DNA from 3 places in the Lactiplantibacillus sp. 30.2.29 genome. Region 1 is predicted to be linked to each of the others. Evidence: predicted binding sites of a transcription regulator. Region 1 holds the regulator's gene; each other region holds the start of a gene.
The links. The regulator CtsR, encoded in region 1, represses protease genes until heat stress. The targets are predictions, from matches to a motif close to TTGGTCAAAAAAGGTCAAANA.
Positions count from the first base shown of each region.

Region 2: clpP (ATP-dependent Clp endopeptidase proteolytic subunit ClpP) is a predicted target of CtsR. The motif match lies at 6,118-6,138, and genes of this name have one in related genera.
Region 3: KGF65_RS03260 (ATP-dependent Clp protease ATP-binding subunit) is a predicted target of CtsR. The motif match lies at 3,261-3,281, and genes of this name have one in related genera.

Region 1 covers NZ_JAGYGU010000007.1:44,478-53,528, forward strand. The annotation lists gene KGF65_RS05360 (DNA-directed RNA polymerase subunit beta) at 1-400, opposite strand, end outside; gene KGF65_RS05365 (TetR/AcrR family transcriptional regulator) at 645-1,250, opposite strand; gene KGF65_RS05370 (ATP-dependent Clp protease ATP-binding subunit) at 1,559-4,063, opposite strand; gene KGF65_RS05375 (CtsR family transcriptional regulator) at 4,082-4,549, opposite strand; tRNA gene KGF65_RS05380 (tRNA-Pro) at 6,066-6,139, opposite strand; tRNA gene KGF65_RS05385 (tRNA-Pro) at 6,189-6,262, opposite strand; tRNA gene KGF65_RS05390 (tRNA-Arg) at 6,270-6,343, opposite strand; tRNA gene KGF65_RS05395 (tRNA-Leu) at 6,354-6,439, opposite strand; tRNA gene KGF65_RS05400 (tRNA-Gly) at 6,448-6,519, opposite strand; tRNA gene KGF65_RS05405 (tRNA-Thr) at 6,544-6,616, opposite strand; tRNA gene KGF65_RS05410 (tRNA-Leu) at 6,620-6,701, opposite strand; gene serS (serine--tRNA ligase) at 7,124-8,401, opposite strand; gene KGF65_RS05420 (deoxynucleoside kinase) at 8,686-9,051, opposite strand, start outside.
Region 2 covers NZ_JAGYGU010000005.1:1,128-10,178, reverse strand. The annotation lists gene pgk (phosphoglycerate kinase) at 1-400, opposite strand, end outside; gene gap (type I glyceraldehyde-3-phosphate dehydrogenase) at 517-1,539, opposite strand; gene KGF65_RS03915 (sugar-binding transcriptional regulator) at 1,606-2,637, opposite strand; gene rpoN (RNA polymerase factor sigma-54) at 2,857-4,191, opposite strand; tRNA gene KGF65_RS03905 (tRNA-Arg) at 4,274-4,345, shown strand; gene KGF65_RS03900 (MerR family DNA-binding transcriptional regulator) at 4,961-5,098, opposite strand; gene KGF65_RS03895 (SDR family NAD(P)-dependent oxidoreductase) at 5,184-5,927, shown strand; gene clpP (ATP-dependent Clp endopeptidase proteolytic subunit ClpP) at 6,210-6,800, shown strand; gene KGF65_RS03885 (2-hydroxyacid dehydrogenase family protein) at 7,014-7,985, shown strand; gene KGF65_RS03880 (peptide ABC transporter substrate-binding protein) at 8,137-9,051, opposite strand, start outside.
Region 3 covers NZ_JAGYGU010000003.1:158,642-165,095, forward strand. The annotation lists gene KGF65_RS03260 (ATP-dependent Clp protease ATP-binding subunit) at 966-3,188, opposite strand; gene KGF65_RS03265 (hypothetical protein) at 3,668-3,865, shown strand; gene KGF65_RS03270 (phosphocarrier protein HPr) at 4,015-4,281, shown strand; gene ptsP (phosphoenolpyruvate--protein phosphotransferase) at 4,281-6,011, shown strand.

The DNA of each region.
Region 1 (9,051 bases):
CGGCACCGTTGATAATAAACGTCCCTTGTTCAGTCATTAATGGAAAATCACCGAAGAATACGTCTTGCGACTTGATTTCACCAGTTTCGTGATTAGTCAAACGTAGGGTAACGTGCAATGGTGCCGAATAGTTGGCATCATGTTCACGAGCTTCTTCGACGGTGTACTTTGGTTCTAATAATTGATAGTCGACAAATTCAAGTGAAAGTTTTCCTGCGAAATCGTCGATCGGCATAATATCTTCAAACATTTCCCGGAGACCTTCATCCAAGAACCATTGGTAGGAATCGGTCTGGATTTCGATCAAGTTAGGCAAATCAAGAACTTCCTTGATACGTGCATAACTTCTACGGGTACGGTGTTTACCGTATTTTACTAAATGTCCGGCCAAGTTGTTCACCCCTTCTTATTATTCCGGAACCCGGCCCACCTTCAGTCAAATATTACATTTGTGTTACAAATGCGTTTTTGACCGAATTTTAGGCATAAAAAAACCAAAAATAGTCGCTTAAGTTGACTATTTTTGGATTTATATTAGCGAGCCGCGCAGACAATAGATTGCGCGATTGCTCGAGTTCACGGTTACAGACAATTTATAATATACAGCCTTTTACCCAGGTTGTCAACCCAGAAACTCGTGACACTCATTGCGCATCTGGTTCAACTGCAACCCCATATAAGATCATCTTCAACAACGTTTGGACCCGGGTCCGCTCATCGGCATGCGGATCACCGATGCGATGGAACGTATTAAACAGTGGGCTCAAACTAGTGATATAAAAACTAGCGGCCATCTGCGGGGTCACACCAGCGTGCAGTTGCATAGCTGGCTGTTCAAAGACCGCTTGAATCGGTTTTACGTAGTCGGTCGCAAAGATCCCACCTAGTTCGCGTATATGGTCCCGTTTCAGAGCCTTGAAGCTGGAATGAATCAGTGTGAAGACATCGGCGGGATGCTTGTGCGTCAGTAGTAGTGACACTTCCGTCAATTGTTCGAGTGGTGACCAATCCGTGCGGGCCTGAATTTCCTCAATCCCAGCTTTAATTTCTGCGCCAACCGTTGTAATCACCGCTAGAAAAATAACTTCCTTATCTTTGAAATGGTGATACAGTGCCGGCTGAGTAATCCCAATCGCATTGGCGATGTCCCGCGTACTCGTCGCGGCGTACCCGTTCTTCAAGAACAGTTCTCGTGCCGTATCTAAAATTGCTTGGTGCGTCTTCGCCATTTGTTCGGCTCGCGTCGTCATGTCATCATCTTCTTTCATCTTTTATTTCCTATTATAATTTACACCAATCAGTAGCGAACCACCAGCCGCAAAACTCGCTGAATGCATTCGGATTGGCGTGATCGTTAATCCCGACCCACGAAGAAGTCCGATAATCCAGCGGCCATGGATAGCCATGGCTACTTCATCAGGAATTTCATCAGTCGGTGCTTTAAGTGGCCACACTCACGCGCTACGGAAATCCGGGCTGTGAAACAATTCAGGTTCCATCGCTCAAAAAAAGACGCCTGAAGCCAACCCCGGCTCCAAACGTCCACTGTATCATTCACCTATTTTGATGAGACCGTCGAACGACCGTCTGTTTTCGGTTGATTTTTAATATTAATGGTGATGGCACCTTTGCTGGCACCAATCGTGACTTGGTCATCGACCTTGATCGCACCCGTTAATAATTCTTCACTTAACCGGTCTTCAATCTCAGTTTGCAATGCCCGGCGAATTGGCCGTGCACCGTATTCAGGGTCAAACCCAGCCTTGGCAACCACATCAATGGCGGCTGGCGTGATTTTGATCTTGATACCCTGTTGCGCAACCCGGTTCACGATTTCTTGTGACATCAACTTAACGATTTCGTGTAACTCTTCCTTATTCAATGAATGGAAGACAATCGTCTCATCGATCCGGTTCAAGAATTCTGGCCGGAACGTCTGCTTCAAGGTAGCACGAATCGTCGCCGCAACTGCATTGTAATCATTAGCCTTATCAGTAGCACCGAACCCAACGGACTTTTCATCCCGCAAGGTCGTGGCCCCTAAGTTCGACGTCATGATGAGAATCGTGTTTCGGAAGTCGACTTTGCGGCCTTTCGAATCAGTCAAGTAGCCATCATCCAAGACTTGCAACAGAATGTTGAATACGTCTGGATGAGCCTTTTCAACTTCATCAAACAGCACGACTGAGTATGGCTTCTGGCGTACCTTTTCAGTTAACTGACCACCTTCATCGTAGCCGACATAGCCGGGTGCTGACCCAATCAAACGACTGGTCGAGTACCGTTCCATGTATTCAGACATATCGATCCGAATCATGTTGTCCTCTGACCCAAACATGGCTGCAGCTAAGGCCTTCGCTAATTCGGTCTTACCAACCCCAGTCGGGCCAAGGAACATGAAGGAACCAATTGGCCGGCTTGGATCTTTCAATCCACTCCGCGCCCGGCGAATGGCCCGTGCTACTGCAGAAACGGCTTCTGGTTGACCGACGACCCGTTCATGCAAAATCTTTTCCAAGTTAACTAAGCGTTCGCTTTCGGATTTTTGCAATTGGGTTAGTGGGACACCCGTCCATTCAGCAACCACTTGGGCAATATCTTCTCCGGTCACTTGTAAGTCATAGTGCGGTGTGTCGCCTTCAGTGATTTGTGCTTCTTCATCAGCTTCAATGCGATCCAAACGTTGCTTGAGTTGCATTTCCTGCTTGCGAATATCCGCGGCTTGTTCGAAGTCCTGAGCTTCAATCGCCGTTTCCTTTTCTTCACGTAACTGCGCGAGCTTGTCCTGGTTCTTGGACAACTTAGTCGGTTGATCCATCTGGTCGATGCGGACTTTCGCCGCCGCTTCATCCATCAAATCAATCGCCTTATCTGGTAAGAACCGATCACTGATGTAGCGACTGGACAACTTCACCGCTTGATTGACGGCTTCATCAGTAATTGTCACGTGATGATGTTCTTCATACCGTGGCCGCAAGCCATCGAGAATCTCAACCGCTTCATCTTCAGTCGGTTCATTGACCATGACCGTGGCAAACCGCCGTTCAAGTGCGGCATCGGATTCAATGTACTTTTGATATTCGTTTAAGGTCGTCGCCCCAATGGTTTGGAGTTCGCCTCGTGCTAATGCTGGCTTCAAAATGTTAGAAGCATCAATGGCCCCTTCAGCACCACCGGCACCAATCAAGGTATGCAATTCATCGATGAATAAGATGACATGCCCATCGTTGTAGATTTCGTCGATCACTTTCTTTAAGCGGTCTTCAAATTCACCACGATACTTGGTTCCGGCAACTAGTGAGCCCATATCAAGCATCATCAGCCGTTTGTCAGCCATGTCATTCGGTACGTCGCCAGCAACGATCTTTTGTGCCAGCCCTTCAGCGATCGCCGTCTTACCAACGCCGGGTTCACCAATCAAGACTGGATTGTTTTTCGTCCGCCGTGACAAGATTTGAATGACCCGCTTAACTTCTTTGGAACGGCCCACAACTGGATCCATTTCCTGTTCACTCGCCAGCTGCGTCAAATCACGCGCCAAGGAGTCCAAGGTCGGTGTGCCTTCCGTCTTCTTACCACCACGGTTAGCCGCACTGCCCTTACGCTTACTCATCGCATCACTGACACCAAGTTTACGCAAAACAACTTTGCGTGTTTGACTCAAATCTAAGTTCAAATTCATCAAAATACGCGAGGAGAGGATACTTTCATCAGAGAGCATCGCTAACAAGAAGTGTTCAGTCCCAATCTTGTTGGCGCCAAGCCGTTTGGCCTCATCACCAGCAACGGATAAAATCTCCTTAGCCTTTGGTGAATATGGCAAATACGTATCTTTGCCAATATTGCTCAACGTCCCGTAGCCAGTGAACCGTTCAATTTCTTCACGGATGTCATCTTCGCTCACAGCGTACTGTTGCAAGACTTTATTAGCAATACCGTTCTTTTCGATGGCTAGTGCTAATAACAAATGTTCCGTACCGACTGCCTGATGCTTAAAATATTTGGCCTGTTCCTGTGCTAGTACTAGCACACTTTTGGCACTAGGTGTAAATAAGTTATCCATTGCGATTCCTCGCTTTCTTTAGCTTTCGTAACGCAAGTGGTTCAAAATCCCGATAATTATTCGAGCCCGGAGACTATTTTCAAGGTCTCGGTCCGTCAGTCCTAACGTGTCGTGATCGATTGCCACTAATATCAACTGCGCTTCCCTACGATTTAAAACGTCGTCCTCATACAGACTCTGAACAACTGCGTAGGCATCCCGTTGTGTGATGGAATCGCCGATCACTTGAATGAGGGCATCCAACACATCAGCATCATCGACCAAATTAACCTTTTCAATGCGAATATAACCGCCACCGCCACGCTTACTTTCAACTAAGTAACCATTTTGGATCGTAAACCGCGTTTTAATCACATAATTAATCTGTGAGGGTACCACGTTGAAAAGGTCGGCAATTTCTGAACGCCGAATTTCAACATGCTCCGAGTCCGCCAAAATACTTTTTAAATACTTTTCAATAATATCCGAGATATTTTGACTTTGCATGTGCTTCACCCTTTTCATTATCTTTGACTAATATTGACTTTTATTATACGAGGATAATGGAAAAAAGCAAAGAATTTCACCCAACTGGCGACCCAGCATGTGCTTAACGGTTGTTACAGCATAGCACGCCAAGCACTTGCTTTCAATTGATTGGACCGGATTTTCGACCCTGATTCGTTAACTTTGTTAGGCCTTCATATTCATTCAACTACCTATTTAAAATATGTCAAGTGTTGGCGTCTGAATTTGGTCAACTTTGTCTGGGACTCGTCGTTTATCCAACAGCTTGAGTTTCTATACTACAGGTTGTCCGCCTGAATTTCGACTAATACGCCACTTGTTTATTTACGACCGGCCACGCTTAACGTCATTTTGAACAGATACTTCATATATAGATTGTTCGTCATGAATTATGATTTAAACGTGCTATTCTCTAAATTCAGGAGCTGCCAGCTGAGACCCGCTGGGAACAAGTACGAGTTGGCGTAAATTTGCAGAATCGTGTGCGTCCTACACCGGCTTACAGGCATTTCTGACAATACTGGAACGTGGTGGACACAGATTTAAGCCGAAAAACCACGTCTTAAATACTGGTCTTCCACTAACCAAGCCAAGAACGCTTGCTAAGTGGAATTTCACCACTGAGCATTGTCAGAAACACCTTCCAGCCTGGATATGATTCGAAAGGCGGACGTGGGCGGGCCCAACTTTTTTGTTAGATTAGTTGTTGGTTCCTTAGTATACAGGAATGTTGAAATAAACTGTCAGACTGGTTCTAACAATAACCAAGCATCCTGACCCATGATTTAAGACTTCGAACACGCGGTTTCACTGAGATTGTCAAAACTTCCTCTAATCACCCGGGATAGCAAAGTCTTGAATTATAAGTGAAGACAATTTATTCGACTAAACGCAAGACTAGCTGACATTGAGATTCGTGAATCGCATTCAGGTAATCTTTTCAGTAACTAGATGCCATAATTCAGCATTGATCCCGTTTGAGAGCTTGCCTGAAGGACCAGAAACCTAATATTCAGTGGTCAATTGTACCTAGATAGGTGGCCGTTCATCTGCCATTCGAGCGGGTTCCCGACTGTAGGGGCTGGCTGACAATGCTCAAGGGCGAAATTCTTCTTGTCCGGGTGAATTTCCCGGGCTAGAAGAAGACTCGTATTTGAAATTGCGCAGTGGGTTTCTGCGTGAGTTCAAATCGATGTCCGCCCTGTTCCAGCGTTGTCAGCCGGCCCCGGAGGTCGGAATAGAACGCGTCTCGGCAGACGAACAGTAAACCGACCAACAGGCACGTTTAAATCATCTTTAATGCCAAATAATTAACGCAAGGCGCACTACTGGTGAATCTCATCAATTCATTGGGCGGAGCCAACTCGAAAAAGGCATTTCAAAATGATGGGGCGATCACACCTCAGCACCAGTCACAACACAGCAGTACACCACACGTCAAAAGTGGCCATAAAAAAATCCAGTCAAATGACTGGATTAGTTGGTTTAACCGTAATCGGGAAAACAGGATTTGAACCTGCGACCCCTACGTCCCGAACGTAGTGCTCTACCAAGCTGAGCTACTTCCCGAGAAAATTAAATAAAAAGCCTTAGTAATCACTAAGACTGTGTTAAACGATCGGGAAAACAGGATTCGAACCTGCGACCCCCTGGTCCCAAACCAGGTGCTCTACCAAGCTGAGCTATTTCCCGATACTAATGCACCCAGTAGGAGTCGAACCTACAACCTTCTGATTCGTAGTCAGACACTCTATCCAATTGCGCTATGGGTGCTTATTTAAAATGCCGAGGACCGGGATCGAACCGGTACGGTTATCACTAACCGCAGGATTTTAAGTCCTGTGCGTCTGCCAATTCCGCCACCCCGGCAAATTAAAAGCGGAAGACGGGATTCGAACCCGCGACCCCCACCATGGCAAGGTGATGTTCTACCACTGAACTACTTCCGCATAATAAAGCTATTCAATTGTAAATGCCGACTAGAGGATTCGAACCTCCGACCTCCTCATTACTAGTGAGATGCTCTGCCAACTGAGCTAAGTCGGCATGTGCGGGTGAAGGGATTTGAACCCCCACGTCGTAAGACACTAGAACCTAAATCTAGCGCGTCTGCCAGTTCCGCCACACCCGCATGATATTAACCATGCCCGTTGCCGGTCTAACAGTTCTTACTGGTATGCCTTGACAACTATTTAACTTTATCATCTTGTTGAATAGTTGTCAACAACTTTTTCAATTAATTGGATAAATATACTTTTTTAATGGATAAACAAGTTCTATTTTTCCGACAAGAAATATTATAGCACGGTAGCCTAAAATAGCAAACCCTATTTTCAAAAAAATTCTATTTAATTTCAAAAAAGCCACTGAAACCGCCTTTTGACGGCTGAAATTCGGCTGTAAATCTCCATTAAAAACTAACCTTTATCTTCCATAAAGCCTGCTTTCCACCAATTTCACTGCTGATACGCGTTAATTTTATACTCATAAATTATGCAAAAACGCGGAGCCGCATCACTGCGAATCCGCGTTTGACTAAATCATCAGTTCGATTTAACCTTGTTTTTCGATTTTAGTCTTGCCGTGCATGTAAGGCACTAAGACATCTGGAATCGTGACCGTGCCATCTTCATTTTGATAGTTTTCCAAAATAGCTGCAACGGTCCGACCGACTGCTAAGCCACTCCCATTCAACGTGTGGACGAATTGGAGTTTACCATCATCGTCGCGATACTGGATGTGTGCGCGCCGTGCTTGGAAATCAGTACAGTTTGAACAACTTGAAATTTCACGGTACTTGTTTTGTTCTGGGAACCATACTTCTAGGTCATGCGTCATGGCAGCGGTGAAACTCATATCACCAGTCGTCAACGTAATCACGTGATATGGCAAGCCGAGCTTCTTCAATAATGATTCGGCATTATTGGTCAGCTTTTCAAGTTCATCCCATGAATCTTCAGGCTTCGTAAACTTGACCATTTCAACCTTATTGAATTGGTGTAAACGAATCAAACCCTTGGTATCGCGACCGGCACTACCAGCTTCTTCCCGGAATGCTGGTGATAACGCCGTGAAATAGACGGGTAATTTTTCTGCCGGAATAACTTCATCGCGGTAGTAGTTTACCAATGGGACTTCAGCAGTTGGGATCAACGTTAAATCTTGCGTTGTGATCCGGAAGGCGTCTTCCTTAAACTTAGGGAATTGACCAGTCCCGTACATTGATTCATCCGTCACCATGTATGGTGGTAAGACTTCGGTATAGCCTTCTGCTTCATGTTGGTCCAAGAAGAAGTTGTAGACGGCCCGTTCAAGTTTGGCCCCATCACCAATGTAGTATAAGAACCGACTTCCTGAGACTTTGGCGCCCCGTTCGAAGTCCAAGATACCTAAATCTTCACCGATGTCCCAGTGGGCTTTTGGTGTGAAGTCGAACTTCCGTGGCGTCCCGATCCGACGTAATTCAACCGCGTCTTCTTCCTTCAAGCTGACCAGCACGTCTGGATGAGGCACGTTTGGTAAATGAGCTGCCATGTCTTGGACTTGCGCGTCGATCGTCCGGCGTTGTTCATCCAAGTCTTTAACATCCGCACTAACCTTTTGCATTTCAGCAATTTCAGCACTGGCATCTTCTTTATTGCGCTTCTTTTCTGAAATCTCACCTGAGACCTTGTTCCGAGTAGACTTGAGTTGTTCACTCTTCGCAATCAATTCACGGCGTTGTTCGTCCGCAGCTAACAAGTCATCGATATCACTAGCAGCAACGCCCCGATGACCAAGTTGTTCTTTGACAAAATCGGCATTTTGCCGAATCATTTTAACATCTAACATAACGACGTCTCCTTTGTAGAAATTAGTTGTAAATAAAAACAGTCTCTCCTCCCATATTGGGACGAAGAGACTGCGATTCGCGGTACCACCCAAGTTCAGGATTATTTGTTAATCCCACCCTTAAACGGATAACGGCCGTGCCGTGCAGTATTACCTGCCCACATTGTCGCGCCGGAGTTTCGACTGCCGGTTCACACCACCCACCGGTTCTCTGAACGTCTACTTAAAACGCGCCGTGTTTACTATTCACTGTCTACTATAAATCATTGATGTCCAAAAGGCAACTAGCCGAGACTCTTAACCTTTTCATCAATCAAGCGAATGACTTCCTGACGAGCACTCGGGTCCGCAACGAAATCTAATTGGTCGCCATCGATTTGCATCTTAGGGCTGTGGTCATAGTTAGCGTACCAGTCCGTATACCGTTCGTTCAACGTTTGATAGTATTGGTATAGGTCTGGATCTTGGTCGATTTGTTCATATGAGCGGCCCCGCTTTTGAATTCGCTTGAGCATCGTATCGAACGAAATATTGATGTGAATCAACAAGTCTGGGCTCTTCTGATGCTCAGCTTCAGGCAATTCTTGCATCATGTTATTCAATAGCGAGTCGTAAATGTCAACTTCGGTGTTGGTCGCCCGTCCCAAATC
Region 2 (9,051 bases), on a different contig from region 1:
CAGATTCGCGCTTAACTTGTTCGCCGTTCACAACGTCTTCAAAACGCGTGTTTTCAACAACTAAGACGTCACCGTCGTTCATGTTGTTGATGGCAGTTTCAAGTTGTTCGCCTTCAGTAACAGGTACGAAGGTAACAGGCTTGTTTAACAAGTTTGAAAGACGTTCTGCAACTGGACGTAAGCTTAAGCCCTTCTTGTCGTCTTCGCTCTTGATCCGGCCTAAATGTGAGAATAAGATGGCTTTACCATCATGTTCAATCACATATTTGATCGTTGGTAAAGCAGCGACGATCCGGTTGTCGTCACCAATTTTGCCGTCTTTAATCGGAACATTAAAGTCGACACGAATTAAAACTTTTTTATCTTTAACATCTAAATCTGAAACGATTAATTTAGCCAATGTTAAAATCCTCCTAGAATTCGTGACTGTTAAATTAAAAAACGGCAAGAGGAGTTTGCCTCCCCCCGCCGTCAAAACCATATGCGGTTTTAAAGTCCTGAACCATCTAATTAATATTAGAGAGTGGCGAACTTCAATAAAGTACGTACCATTTGGCAAGTGAAGCCGTATTCGTTATCGTACCAAGCAACAGTCTTAACTAATTGGTTGTCACCATCAGAAGTAACTTCTGTTTGAGTAGGATCGAAGATTGAACCGAAAGTAGTACCGATAACATCAGATGAAACGATTTCGTCATCGTTGTAACCAAATGATTCGTTACCTTCAGTATGCTTCTTGATTGCGGCGTTAACTTCGTCAGCAGTAACTTTCTTGTCTAAGATAGCAACTAATTCAGTTAATGAACCATCAACAACACCAACACGTTGTGCGTGGCCTTGTAATTTACCGTTCAATTCTGGGATAACTAAGCCAAGAGCCTTAGCAGCACCAGTTGAATGAGGAATAGTGTTTACACCGGCAGCACGGGCAGCACGGAAGTTACCACCACGTACAGGGCCGTCAAGTAACATTTGAGTTGAAGTGTAAGCATGGATAGTAGTCATAGTACCAACCTTGATACCGAATTCTTTGTTTTCAAAGAATGCTAATGGTGCAAGGCAGTTAGTAGTACATGAACCAGCAGAAACGATACGGTCATCTGCAGTCAAGATGTCATCGTTAACATTGTAAACGATGGTCTTCAAGTCTGAGCCAGCAGGAGCAGAAATCAAGACACGCTTTGCACCAGCGTCCAAGTGAGCTTGTGACTTAGCCTTTGAAGTGTAGAAACCAGTACATTCGAGAACGAAGTCAACACCGTCGTTCTTAACCCAAGGAATGTTTTGTGCTTGTGGTTCAGCATAAACACGGTAGTTCTTACCGTTAACAACGATTGAATCGTCGGTTGCTGAAACGTCAGCGTTCAAAGTACCATGAGTTGAGTCATACTTCAAAAGATGAGCCAACAATGCAGGTGAAGTTAAATCGTTAATAGCAACAACTTCGATATCACTTGACTTTTCACCAAGTTCTAAGATACGACGGAATGCTAAACGACCGATACGTCCGAAACCATTAATACCAATTTTTACAGACATACTAGAATTTCCTCCTTGTGGAAATAAAAATAGTTTTATTTTAAAAAGCAACTTCACTATAGAAGATTACTTTTTTAAAATCAAGTTAGCTGCACCCTCATCCGTGATCAAACACGTCTGTTTAGGTGCGATGTTCTTCATATACGCGCCAATTGCCGGTGCTTTAGAAGCGCCTCCCGCAACCGCGAGTATAATCTCCCGATGGGCCAGTTCTCCGATTTGCAACCCAATTCGTGGAATCCGATAGACCACGTTACCCTTCTTATCGAAGAAATAACCAAAGGCTTCACCAATCGCATCGCGACTGCGTAATACCTTAATCTGATCTTCTGACATATTACGGCGATGCGCCATCGAAATGGCTTCACCGATACTATGCACAACCACGTTAGCTTGCCCGATAATCGCCAACACCTCTTGAATACTAGGTTCTTTGAGGAGCGGTTCATACGTCCGTTCACTGACCTGTTCTGGCACGAACAACGAGCGGAATTTACCGCCAGTATGTTGTGCCATTTGTGACGCAATGGTATTTGCCTGAATCGCAACCGACTCACCAACACCACCACGTGCCGGAACAAATAGCAAATCACGTTTATCACCTAATTTATTAGTTAAGTGACTTGCGACATGTTCCATGGTATGACCACCCATCACGGCAATAATGTTATGACCTTCTGGCAATAACTGCTGTAATAGTTGGTTCACTTCTTCGCCCATGGTCCCAATAACTTTCAACTGTCGATCGGAATCACCAGAAACGATGATGCAACGCTTAATGTTAAAGTATTGCGCCAACTGCCGTTCCTTCTGGCGAATGCCCATTAACTCATCCATGAAGTGGCTTAATCCGACCAACACGTCCTGACCTTGCTGGGTAACTTGCATGCCTGACTTGTTCGTCATGATCAAATCAAGCTTGCGTAGCGTATCCGTTTCGGTTCGTAACGTCCGTTCGCTAACACCTAATGTCTGAGCTAATAGCCGACGTCCAACTGGGGCCATCCAATTAATGGTTCGTAATACTAAGTAACGACGACTCAGCATGTCAACCATATCTGGGGCAATTGCCTCAATCCATTGAATATCTGAATGCATGGCATCCAACCTGCTCTCTAGTGGGACGGGTCTGGTCCAGCTATGTCGAAAAACGACCCAAAGACTTCAAAAAACAAAGCACACAACGCTAATTTACTAAGAAATCGATGTTGCATACCTCTCTTACCACAACATGAATTATAACAGGTTCATCAGGTGGTTGCAAATGAAACCCTGTGGGGCCTTATAACCGACTGGTCCAAAACCGGTCACAAACTATCATTCGGTTCTCAAGTACTGTTTCCGTTTGGACGAAGACGGAATGTTAAGATTTTCCCGATATTTTGCCACTGTTCGACGAGAAAGTTCGACATTTTCTGCATTAAGAATCTGAACAATTTTTTGGTCTGAAAGCGGTTTTTCTTTATTTTCCTGCTCAATCAGGGTCATAATTCGGTGTTGGACACTGTCTGCAGACACAATTTTGCCCCCAGTGGGACGTTTGCTGACAGCTTTGGTAAAGAAACGTTTAAGTTCAAACATCCCGAAGTCCGTTTGAATATACTTCCCATTGATACTACGACTGATCGTCGACTCATGAACTTGTAGCTGTTGGGCCACATCTCGCAATAATAGCGGCTTTAAATCTTGACTTTTTTCTAAGAAGAAATCTTCCTGGCGCTCGATAATCGCAGTGCCGACCCGAAAAATGGTTGCTTCTCGTTGCTGTAAGCTACTGGCAATCCAGTCATACTCATTTTTCTTTTCCTTCAGATATTCCGTCACTTCCCGGTCATCGTGCTGCCCCATCTGCTGATAATACTTGCGGCGGAACTTCACCACCGGCTGAGCCATCGACGCAGTCTTTAATGCGAGTTGACCTTCATGATTAGTGACGACTAAGTCTGGAAAGATGTAGCCGGTCGTTTCTTGTCCAATCGCCGCACCCGGTACTGGTGTCAACGTCCGAACGTAATCATAAATATTGGAAATATCAGCCAGCTCGACCTGGTACTTTTTCGCCAAGCCATCCCAGTGACGATTAACAAACGCGTCGAAGTCTTCTTCTAAAATAATGTATGCCAAATTAGGCGCGTGGTCATCATTTTCCGTCTGAAGCATTAAGGCCTCTTGTAAACTGCGGGCACCGACACCTGGTGGATCAAGTTGCTGGAGTAACGTGATGGCATCCAGTAGTTCAATCGGTGTTGCCTGTGTTTCTTGCCGTGCTTGAGCTTCATCAAGATGCAGATAACCATTGACGTCCACGTATTCAATAAGATACAGCACGATTTGCCGCAAATGGGTATCGCGCATCGTTAAATGAATCTGATCCAATAAGTATTCAAATAAGGAATGCTGATTCGACGTCGACACCCGTTCAATAAAATCATCCTTTGCAGTCACGTTCTTAGCTGCACTTAAACTGGCGTGATTATTATTCCAATTCGTATCCACATCGATCAACGGATTCTCAAGGGCTTTTTGCGTGAGAAAATCCCGCAATTCTTCCACATTGAACTGTAACATCTGAATAGATTGTTGCAGCCGCTGGGTCATCGCTAACTTCTGCGATTGCCGTTGTTGCTGGCGAAAGCCTTGTCCCAGTGCCATAAAAATACCTCCCAAAATAAATTTTTATGTAAAACCCTTGTGTTTTTATCCATTATTCGCTAGAATATAATATGTTGTTTAGGCGCCCGTAGTGTAATGGATCGCACGTAAGATTCCGGTTCTTGAAATGGGGGTTCGATTCCCTCCGGGCGCATCGCAAAGCTGAGAAGTGATTCTCAGCTTTTTTTGTGGCCTAATTCTGCTGAATTGGTGGCCTATACCGCTTACATCTTTTTATGGTAACTGAATTTAAACCTAATCACAAGTTAGACACTACCAACCATATGACATTGGCAACCGCGTGATTTATTTCATCTAGTTAGCCGTCAATATAATTGGACCATCTATCAGTATAGTTGTTCGATGAATTTAATGATAGCAAAAGTTTTATTTCTACATATCAGAATACGAGTTATGCTTTATCATTAAATATGATTAAATCATGTCAGGTGTTAAGTTCAAAAGCGGCCAGCTGAGACCCGCTGGGAACAGTGCGAGTTACCGTAAACATACTCTTGTGGATGCGTCCTATGCCGGCTTCCAGGCATTCTGGGCAATGGCCGGAACGTGGTGGACACAGATTTAAGCCGATAACCCACGTCTTAAATACTGGTCTTTCACTAACCAAGCACAAGACGCTTGCTAAGTGAAATTTCACCACTGGGCCTTACCCAAAATACCTTCCAGCCGGGATGGTATTCGGAAGGCAGACATGTGCGGACCCAATATTTTGATGGGTTAGTCGTTGGTTCCTTGGTACACAATCATTTTAACATTCAGCTGAGGAGATCCGTTGACCATGTTTATTTCGCGCCACATCCGTTAACAACCCACAGCGCTCATAAAATCGCAATGTATCATAAGTGATCCCAAATTGCTGTGCGACTTGTTTGATTGATGCCACCATCGTTTTCCCCCAACTTTTTTACTTGCGCTAGTGTAACGCTAGCGTGTTAAGATTACCATTATTCTATTAAGAAAGTGTGATTCAGATGACCAATGAAATTGTTACGCTCGTCACTGGCGGCAACCGCGGTATGGGACTGGCACTCATTAAAGCACTACACGCCCAGGGGCAACAGCTCATTATGGGTAGCCGAGACTTAGCAAAGGGGCGAGCGGCCGTTGAAGCAGCCCACCTGGCAGACGTGACCGTTGTTCAACTGGATGTCACCGATTCCCAATCCATTCAAGCTGCCGTAAACACAATTCAAAAGCAATATGGTCAGCTCGACATTTTAATTAATAATGCTGGAGCAGCATTTGACCATCACCAACGACCTTCACTCATCAAACTGGAGACAATTCAAGCCGACCTGAATCTGAACTTTCTAGGCACAATCGCCATGACTCAAGCTTGCCTGCCATTGTTGACTAAGTCTAGCCCATCCAAAATCATCAATATTTCTAGCATGATGGGCTCGCTCACGAACGCATTAGACCCCCAGTCGAGCGTTTATCATGCCAGCGCGATTGGCTACCAAGCTTCTAAGGCCGCACTCAACATGTTCACGATTCAGCTCGCCAAAGAGCTTCAAACCACCAATATTACGGTTAACGCCGTTGATCCCGGAATGGTTGCTACTGAATTCGGCGGGATTACCCCGGAATTAGCTAGCCAGCACGGCGCTAAATCAATTGCTCACGGAATCCAACGAACAACTGATTTAGCTACGGATACGGATAATACCACCACTGGCACGTTTTCAAACACCGATGGACCGGTTGCTTGGTAACAGCCAACGTCCCTGTTCAATCTAATCGCAATTCGGCAACTGGCTCAATCTGCAATTTTCGTTATGTTGTTGACCATTGAAGTTTGACGTAAAAAAAGAGATTGGGATCACCCAATCTCAAGCCGTATATGATAGAAACCTAAGTATACCACGTTAAGTCACAAAACGGAATTTAGTTTTTGAGGTTTTTCTTTTGACCTTCACTGACCTTTGCGGTAAACTACACTTATTAATTAGCAACCAAGCTAATCAAATATTGCAACCTTAGGAGGCTAACAAATCATGTATCCAGTTCCTACAGTTATTGAACAGTCATCACGTGGTGAACGTGCTTATGACATCTATTCACGACTATTAAAGGACCGTATCATTATGCTTTCCGGCCCGATCGAAGATAACATGGCCAATGCGATCATTGCCCAATTACTCTTCTTGGATGCCCAAGACTCAGGTAAGGACATCTACCTTTATATCAACTCACCAGGTGGTGTGGTTACTGCCGGCTTAGCAATCTACGATACGATGAACTTCATCAAGTCTGATGTTCAAACCATCGTTATGGGGATGGCCGCATCAATGGCCAGCGTCCTAGCTTCATCCGGTACAAAGGGCAAGCGGTTCGCTTTACCTAACTCCGAAATCTTGATTCACCAACCATCCGGCGGTGCTCAAGGTCAACAAACGGAAATTAAAATTGTTGCCGAAGAAATCTTGAAGACTCGTAAGAAGATCAACCAGATTTTGGCAGACAACTCTGGTCAAACCGTCGAAAAGTTGAACCACGATACTGAACGTGATAACTACTTAAGCGCACAAGAAGCTAAAGAATATGGTTTGATCGATGATATCATGGAAAACAACAACTTAAAATAATGGCAGCATCAAACTGAACCGCCTTCGGGTTGGTTCAGTTTTTTTGCGCTTTCTTTTAACTACTCACAAGGCGCGTTGCATGGTTCGCGCAGCGTTCTGACTTGTTTTTTGCAAGTAAAAAGGCCATACTGCAATTGACTTCAAGCGACGGGCATTCTTGCTAAAACAGCAGATTCACCGTGGCTTAATTTATCAGTAAAGGGAGTTTCCACTATGCCTAAAGTTTTGGTTGCCGGTCAATTACCGGCGAAAGCAAATACGTTACTGCGCCAAAATCAGCTGACCATCGACACCTATACCGGTGAGCAACTGATCAGCCACGACGAACTCATTGACCGCGTAGCTGACGCTGACTATCTCATCACCCCGCTTTCCACGCAGGTTGACGAAGACATCTTGGCACACGCGCTAAAGTTAAAATTAATTGCGAATTTTGGTGCCGGGACTAATAATATCGACTTAGCGGCCGCGGCCGCCCGCCACATTCCTGTGACCAACACGCCGAATGTTTCATCAGTCGCCACCGCTGAATCGACAACTGGTCTGATTATCAGCCTCGCACACCGCATCGTTGAAGGCGACCATTTGATGCGAACAACCGGATTCGACGGTTGGGCGCCACTTTTCTTTCTCGGTCACAACTTACAAGCTAAGACACTCGGCATCATTGGCATGGGCCAAATCGGCCAAGCCGTTGCCAAACGGTTACACGCCTTTGATATGCCAATCCTCTACACGCAACACCACCCGCTCCCCGTCAGTGTTGAGACGCAACTGGGCGCAACCTTCGTCTCCGAAGACGACTTACTCGCCCAGTCCGATATCGTGAGTTTGCATTTGCCACTCACCCCGCAAACGATGCATCTGATTGACCAAGCGGCCTTCAAAAAGATGAAATCCACTGCCCTCTTGATCAACGCCGCGCGTGGCCCAATTGTCGACGAACAGGCCCTAGTTACTGCGTTACAAACGCACCAAATTGCTGGCGCAGCCCTCGACGTTTACGAGCATGAGCCCCAAGTGACACCCGCACTGACGACAATGGACAACGTTATCTTGACGCCACATCTGGGCAATGCGACCGTCGAAGCGCGTGACGGAATGGCGGCAATCGTTGCTGAAAACGTGATTGCGATGGCCAATCATCAACCAGTCAAGTATGTTGTTAATCACATCGACCAGTAGCCCGTCACCTCCTCAAAATGACACTTTCCCTACTGTGTTTAACGACGACACAAAAGCCCACCATAATCGGTTGCAATTGCTGCAACCTAATTATGGTGGGCTTTCGTGTCTAAAAGTATCGCTTAACAACCAATATTAAGAAACTGGTTGTTTACTTTGCAATATAAGCATACTTATAATTCCACTGCGTTCCGGCGGTGTTGTGAATAATCCCTTTGACCTTCGGATTCTGCAAGTAAGAATAGTTCGTCTGATACAACGGCGTAATGCCTTGGTCTTGCATAATCGTCTTTTCGGCGTTAATCATGTCTTGCCAGCGTGCACTTGCCTTGTTGGCATCCTGGTTCTGCGCCTTCTTGACTAAGGCATTGTAGGTTGAACTATTGTACTTCCCATAGTTGTAACCACTGTTGTTGGTCATGATTTGTAGATGTGAGATTGGGTCATTGAAATCTGCGCCCCAACCACTCAAATAAAGATCAAAGTTACCACTTTGCGCCCGGCTAGAAGCGACTTTAGAAGGAATATTAGAAAGGTTGACCGTTAATCCATCTAAATTCTTTTCCAGCGCTGACTTCAAGTATTGTGAAATTGGCTTATTCGGGTCATCATTTGAAGCCAACAGCGTCAATGATAATTTCTTAATCCCAGTCTCCTTCAACCCTTGTTTCCATAACTTCTGAGCTAAGGCCTTGTTATAAGACGTTGAATTCTTGACCGTCGATTCATCCGCAAAATCCTTACCGTTCTTAGGATCTTTGACCAAGTCTTGCGGCACGAATGTCTTGGAGACGGTCGACGCATCACCAATGACGTTTTTGACCAGCGTCTTGCGGTTGATCGACAATGAAATGGCTTGGCGAATGTTCTTATTATTCAGTGCCTTCTTGATCGTGGCATTGCTGTCTTGGAAGTTATAAATCAAGAATGCCGTAATGGAATATGGGTACGTGGTGTAATCAGCGTTGGACTTAAGATTCTTAACCTGTTCACTGGATAGCTGAGTGAGGTCGAGCTTCTTTTCTTGGAACAAGTTCAACGTCGTGGTCGTACTTTCATTCACCGT
Region 3 (6,454 bases), on a different contig from region 1:
TGGAATACACATTGTATTAGTTAATTGTCATGGATCATGATTAAATCGTACTGTTTTGGATTGCTGTTCGTCAGCCGGCCCCTCCAGTCGGGAAGCCGCTCGAATGGCAGATGAACGGCCACCTATCTTGGTACAATTAACCGCTGAACGTTTAGCAGCTGGTCCTTTAGGCAAATTTTAATCGGTATCGATGATGCTTTATGGCATTTAAGTACTGAGAGGATTACCTGAATATTTTTCAATACTTCCAGCGGACACTAGTCTTGAATTTAGTCCCCGAATTTAGTCAATAAACTCACCTGTACTGACAATTTGAAACTTTGCTATCTCAGGCGATTAGAGAGAAAATCTCACATTTTCAGTGAGGACACATGTTTGAAGCATTAGATCATGGGTCAGAAAGCTTGGTTATTGTTAGAACTAGTCTCACAGTTAAATATCAAAATGACCGTGTCCCCGGAAACCAACGACTAATCCCACAAAAAGTTGAGTCCGCACATGTCTGTCTTTCGAATACAATTCAGGCTGGAAGGTGTTTCTGACAATGCTCAGCGATGAAATTCCACTTAGCAAGCGTTGTGTGCTTGGTTAGTGGAAGACCAGTATTTAAGACGTGGGCTTTCGGCTTAAATCTGTGTCCATCGCGTTCCAGCGTTGTCAGAAATACCTGGAAGCCGACATAGGACGACCCTATCACAGCAGGTTTACGCTAACTCGCACTGTTTCCAGCGGGTCTCAGCTGGCAGTTCTTGAACTTATAAAATGGCATGATTTAACCATCTTTAAGGCTAAAGAATAACTAGCACAACGCGTATTGAATATTAGATTTCTGTCCTTCAGGCAATTTTTTAACCAATATGATGATATTTTACAGCATTTACACGCACAACGTGTTTGCAGAATAAAAAAGGTAGGTCAATGCCGGACGTAAATCCGGGCATTAACCTACCTTTTTAAAGCCTCAATTATTCAGCCTTAGTCTCCGCAGCTAAGACGATCTTGCCGTCTTCAACCTTAGCGACCATGTTCTTAACATCGCCGTGATCCAAATAGAAGTCAGCGATTCGGTCTTCAATCTGTTCTTGAATGACACGCCGAAGTGGACGAGCACCCATTTGTGGGTTGTAGCCCAATTCAACGAGTTTTTCTTCAACTGGTTCAGTAACATGAACGTGCAGCCCTTGGTTAGCGAGCATGCCGTTGACATCTTCAATCATCAAGCCAACGATCTTCATCAAGTTTTCCTTGGAAAGGGCGTTGAATTGAATGATGTCGTCGAAGCGGTTCAGGAATTCAGGCTTGAAGTAATCCGTTAACCGACTAGTAATGTCGTGCGTCTTACCCTCAGCCGCAGCACCGAACCCGACGTTAGCTTCGCTGTCACCAGTACCGGCGTTAGACGTCATGATGATGATGGTATCCTTGAAGCTGACGGTCCGACCTTGAGAATCGGTCAAACGACCATCGTCAAGAATTTGCAGGAACATGTGCATGACGTCAGGATGAGCCTTTTCAACTTCGTCTAGTAAGACCAAGCTGTATGGGTGACGCCGAACTTGTTCAGTAAGCTGACCGGCTTCTTCATACCCAACATAGCCAGGCGGTGAACCAATCAACTTAGCCACTGAATGTGGTTCCATGTATTCACTCATGTCAAAGCGAATCATGGCATCCTCTGAACCAAATAGTTCCTTCGCTAATTGCTTAGCAAGTTCCGTCTTACCAACCCCAGTAGGGCCGACGAACATAAACGAACCGATTGGCCGACCAGTGCCGTTCAAACCGATCCGGTTACGACGAATCGCGCGGGCAACGGCGTCAACTGCTTGGTCTTGACCAATGACGTTACTCTTCAAGTCAGGGGCCAAGGTCTTCATTTGAGCCTGTTCCTTAGCTTGTAAGTCACCGACTGGAATACTCGTCTTTTCTTCGACGATTTGTTCCATATCTTTGACGGTCACAGTGGCCGTGTCGTTGTTAGGCTGATCTGCATTTTCATCAGGCTTAGCCTTTTCCAACTTAGCGACTTGATCACGATAGTAAGCAGCTTTTTCGTAGTCTTCCTTCTTCAAGGCATCCTGCTTTTGCTTCTCCGCTTCGTCGATCTTTTCCTGAATCGTCTTAGGATCGACCGTCTTCAAAGTCAAGTTCTTACGTGAACCAGCTTCATCGAGTAAGTCGATGGCCTTGTCAGGTAAGAACCGGTCTTGAATGTAACGGTTCGATAACTTGACCGCAGCGACGATTGCATCTTCGTCGTACTTCACGTGATGGTAATCTTCGTACTTCTTTTGAATACCCTTGAGAATCTTAATGGATTCTTCGACGCTTGGTTCGTTGACCGTCACTGGTTGGAACCGACGGGCGAGGGCGGCATCCTTTTCGATGTCCCGGTATTCATTTAAGGTGGTTGCCCCAACTAATTGGAAATCACCACGGGCAAGGGCCGGCTTCAAAACGTTGCCAGCGTCCATCCCGCCTTCAGCATTGCCGGCACCCATGATTTCATGGATTTCGTCAATGAAGAGGACGATGTTCGGATTGCTCTGAACTTCTTTCATTAATTGTTGCATCCGTTGTTCGAACTGGCCGCGAATCCCGGTTCCTTGAACAAGGGAAGCCACGTCCAAACGAATGATTTCTTTATCTAACAGTTTTTGTGGAACTTGACCAGCAACGATTTTCTGTGCTAAGCCTTCCACGACCGCCGTCTTACCAACCCCGGCTTCACCAATCAAAACAGGATTGTTCTTCGTCCGGCGGTTCAAGATCTCGATAACACGGTTGATTTCGTTATCGCGACCGATGACCGGGTCGATTTTACCCTGCTTGGCTTGCGCCGTTAAGTTGAAGCCATATTGGCCAAGGAGACCACCGCCGTTATTGTTGCCACGACGATTGCCGCCACCATTAGGACCAGCTGGCTGGGTCGGTGGGGTCTGTTGCTGCCGGTAAGCGTTATTGGAATCAACGCCGCCCTGCATTGCACGGAAAATGTCGTCAAGACCACCAAAACCGAATGGATCTTGTGCCATATCAGCACCTCCAACTCCGTTATTTGGTTGCTGTTCCTGATTCTTTAGCAGTTGATAGCAATTTTGACAAAGATTGATTTGTCGCCGCTGACCGTTGACGCTCGTATATAAATGGATCGTCGCTTCGTTCTTATGGCAATTGTCACAAAGCATTATGCTGTCACACACCTTTCGCATCAGAAATATAACTAAACCACTAGGGCTATAGTTAAAGGTTCAAGGATTTGTTTGACCTTTGTTGACCTTTGACTATTAGTATAGCGAATTTACGGACCGTTGCAAGCGAAAAGTCTCAAAATCAAAACTGGAAATTGTCTGACCAACTTGCAGCAGGTTGTATTAATTTAGTTATTTCCGAATAGTCTGGATAGTTGCAACTCATGGCTTGTCTTGTAACCGGATTCGTTGTATATTAATTATCTGGCTAGTAACAGTCCGGATGCAACCGTCTGTCTATATTATAGTACAAAGCGGTTTTTTTGCATGGATTGCGCCTGACCAGTTTTGATGTTTTGAGCACGGCTTTTCATTAGCAGCCGTCAGCTGTTAGTGAGCGGCGGAAGGTCGGGCCTGAAACGTCAAAAGGATGGTGCAGCGATGGCTCAACCAGACTTTGAGGAGGTGGCAATGAATTGGCAACGGATTATACCCAATTAATGGAAGCGTTACGCACGGGCGAACAGGAAACGTTCACTGTGACGCCGGAAGAATTCATGGCTTTTCACGATGCGTATATGAAATATGAGTATCGGAAGAGAGTGATTGGAACGGCGGACCTCGATGGCCGCATTGTTTACCATTTTGAGAAGGATGGTACAGCAACCAATTAATAGGCCTAGCTTGAATGAAAGGGCTTGTATTTTAATTGGATAATTGCTATCATCATTATTAAGGGCTCCTGAGTAGACGTGTTGGCGGCAACTCGAATTCACTCGGAACCAATTTTAAATTTATCTATCTTGAAGGAGATCGAATAGTTATGAAAAAGAAAGAATTTCACGTAATCGCAGACACTGGTATCCACGCACGTCCAGCTACTTTATTGGTACAATCAGCAAGTAAGTTCAACTCAGAAATTACGTTGCAATACCAAGACAAGTCAGTTAACTTGAAGTCCATCATGGGTGTTATGTCACTCGGTGTTGGTAAAGATGCTGACGTTACCATTTCTGCAGAAGGTGCCGACGAAGCCGACGCTATTGCAGCTTTAACTGAAACGATGAAGAAAGAAGGATTATCTGAATAATGGCTGAAAAGGTACTAAAAGGAATTGCGGCCAGTGATGGTATCGCAATTGCTAAGGCCTATATGCTAGTTGATCCAGATTTATCATTCGAAAAAACAACGGTCTCCGATACGGATGCTGAAGTTGCACGGTTACATGATGCTTTTGATGCTTCCAAGGCAGAACTAAAGGTCATTAAAGACAAAGCGGTTGAAAACTTGGGTGAAGAAGAAGCAGAAGTTTTTGAAGCTCATATCACCATTTTGTCTGACCCAGAAATGCTTGGACAAATTGAAGGTAAAATCAAGGATGATAAAGTCAATGCAGAAGAAGCCTTGAAGGAAGTTACGGATACTTTCATTTCAATGTTCGAAGCAATGACGGATAATGCATATATGCAAGAACGAGCCGGTGATATTCGCGACGTGACGAAGCGGGTCTTAAGTCACTTGTTAGGGGTTACCTTACCAAGTCCAGCTTTGATTGACTCCGAAGTTATCGTGGTTGCCCACGATTTAACACCTAGTGATACTGCTCAACTTGATCGTAAGTATGTTAAGGGCTTCATTACTGATATTGGTGGTCGGACGAGTCACTCCGCTATCATGTCACGGACGCTCGAAATTCCAGCGGTCGTTGGTTCCGAATCAGCCACAGCTGATATCAAGGCGGGCGACACGGTCGTCTTAGATGGTATCAACGGTGATGCTTTGGTTGAACCAACCGACGCCGAAGTAACGGATTACGAACAAAAGGCGAAGGACTTCGTGGCGCAAAAAGCTGAATGGGCTAAGTTGAAGAATGAAGCTACTGTTTCTAAAGACGGTAAGCACTTCGAATTAGCTTCAAACATCGGGACTCCAGACGATATGGATGGGGTTTTGGATGCTGGCTCAGAAGCCATTGGGTTATTCCGGTCAGAATTCTTGTACATGAATAGTTCAGAATTACCTGACGAAGAGACGCAATTCCAAGCTTACAAGAAGGTTGTCGAAGGCATGAACGGCAAACCCGTGATTGTCCGGACCATGGATATCGGTGGCGATAAGGAATTACCTTACTTGCCATTACCTGATGAAATGAACCCATTCTTGGGTTACCGGGCGATTCGGATTTCGCTTGATCGTGATGACATTTTCCGGACCCAGTTACGCGCGTTATTACGGGCGTCCCACTATGGTCAATTACGGATTATGTTCCCAATGATTGCCACTCTTGATGAATTCCGCAAGGCCAAGGCCATCTTCGAAGAAGAAAAGGCTAAGTTGGTCGCTGCTGGGACACCAGTTGCAGATGACATCAAACTTGGGATTATGATCGAAATCCCTGCTGCCGCAATTTTGGCTGACCAATTTGCTAAGGAAGTTGACTTCTTTAGTATTGGGACCAACGACTTGATCCAATATTCCTTTGCTGCTGACCGTGGTAACGAACAAGTTTCATACTTGTATCAACCATACAACCCATCGTTGTTACGTTTGATCAAGCATGTGATTGACGCTGCTCACGCTAACGGTCGCTTCACAGGGATGTGTGGTGAAGTTGCTGGGGACCAAATCGCGGTACCATTACTGATGGGCTTAGGCTTGGATGAATTCTCAATGAGTTCAACTTCCGTGCTTAAGACGCGTTCATTGATGAAGAAGCTTGATACTAAGGAAATGGCTAAATTAGCTGATAAGGCGCTTAACGAGTGTGTTACCAACGAAGAAGTCAAAGAATTAGTTGAAAAGAACGTCTTTGATAAGTAATCAACATTAAGCGATTCAGGAAAGAGTAAATCTGCGGATTTGCTCTTTTTTTGCATTTTTGGGGTTAGGTTGAATTATTTGGGATGGAAGTGTCGGTAGAAAGCTAGTTATTTAAAACTTGGAGACATCATGGGCTAGTACGTTGATGTCGCAAGCCTGTCAGTGTATGGAAGCTGGAGTGGTGTGATTGCCAATTTTTTAAACGATTACTGGTTTCCAACCGGATTTGAAATTTAGACACGGCTTTGGTAAAATTCTAGCTCAGACGCAAATTATTATGGCGTATACGTACGTTGAAAGTATATCAATCGGATAGTAGTAGACGATGTACCAACACGGGGAACTGAGATAATTGAGTATGCTGGTTAGTATCGATAAATGATGCCTAAATCAATATCGTGGCGCAATAGCAGCATTTTCCAGATGAATAACACTAAAGTCAT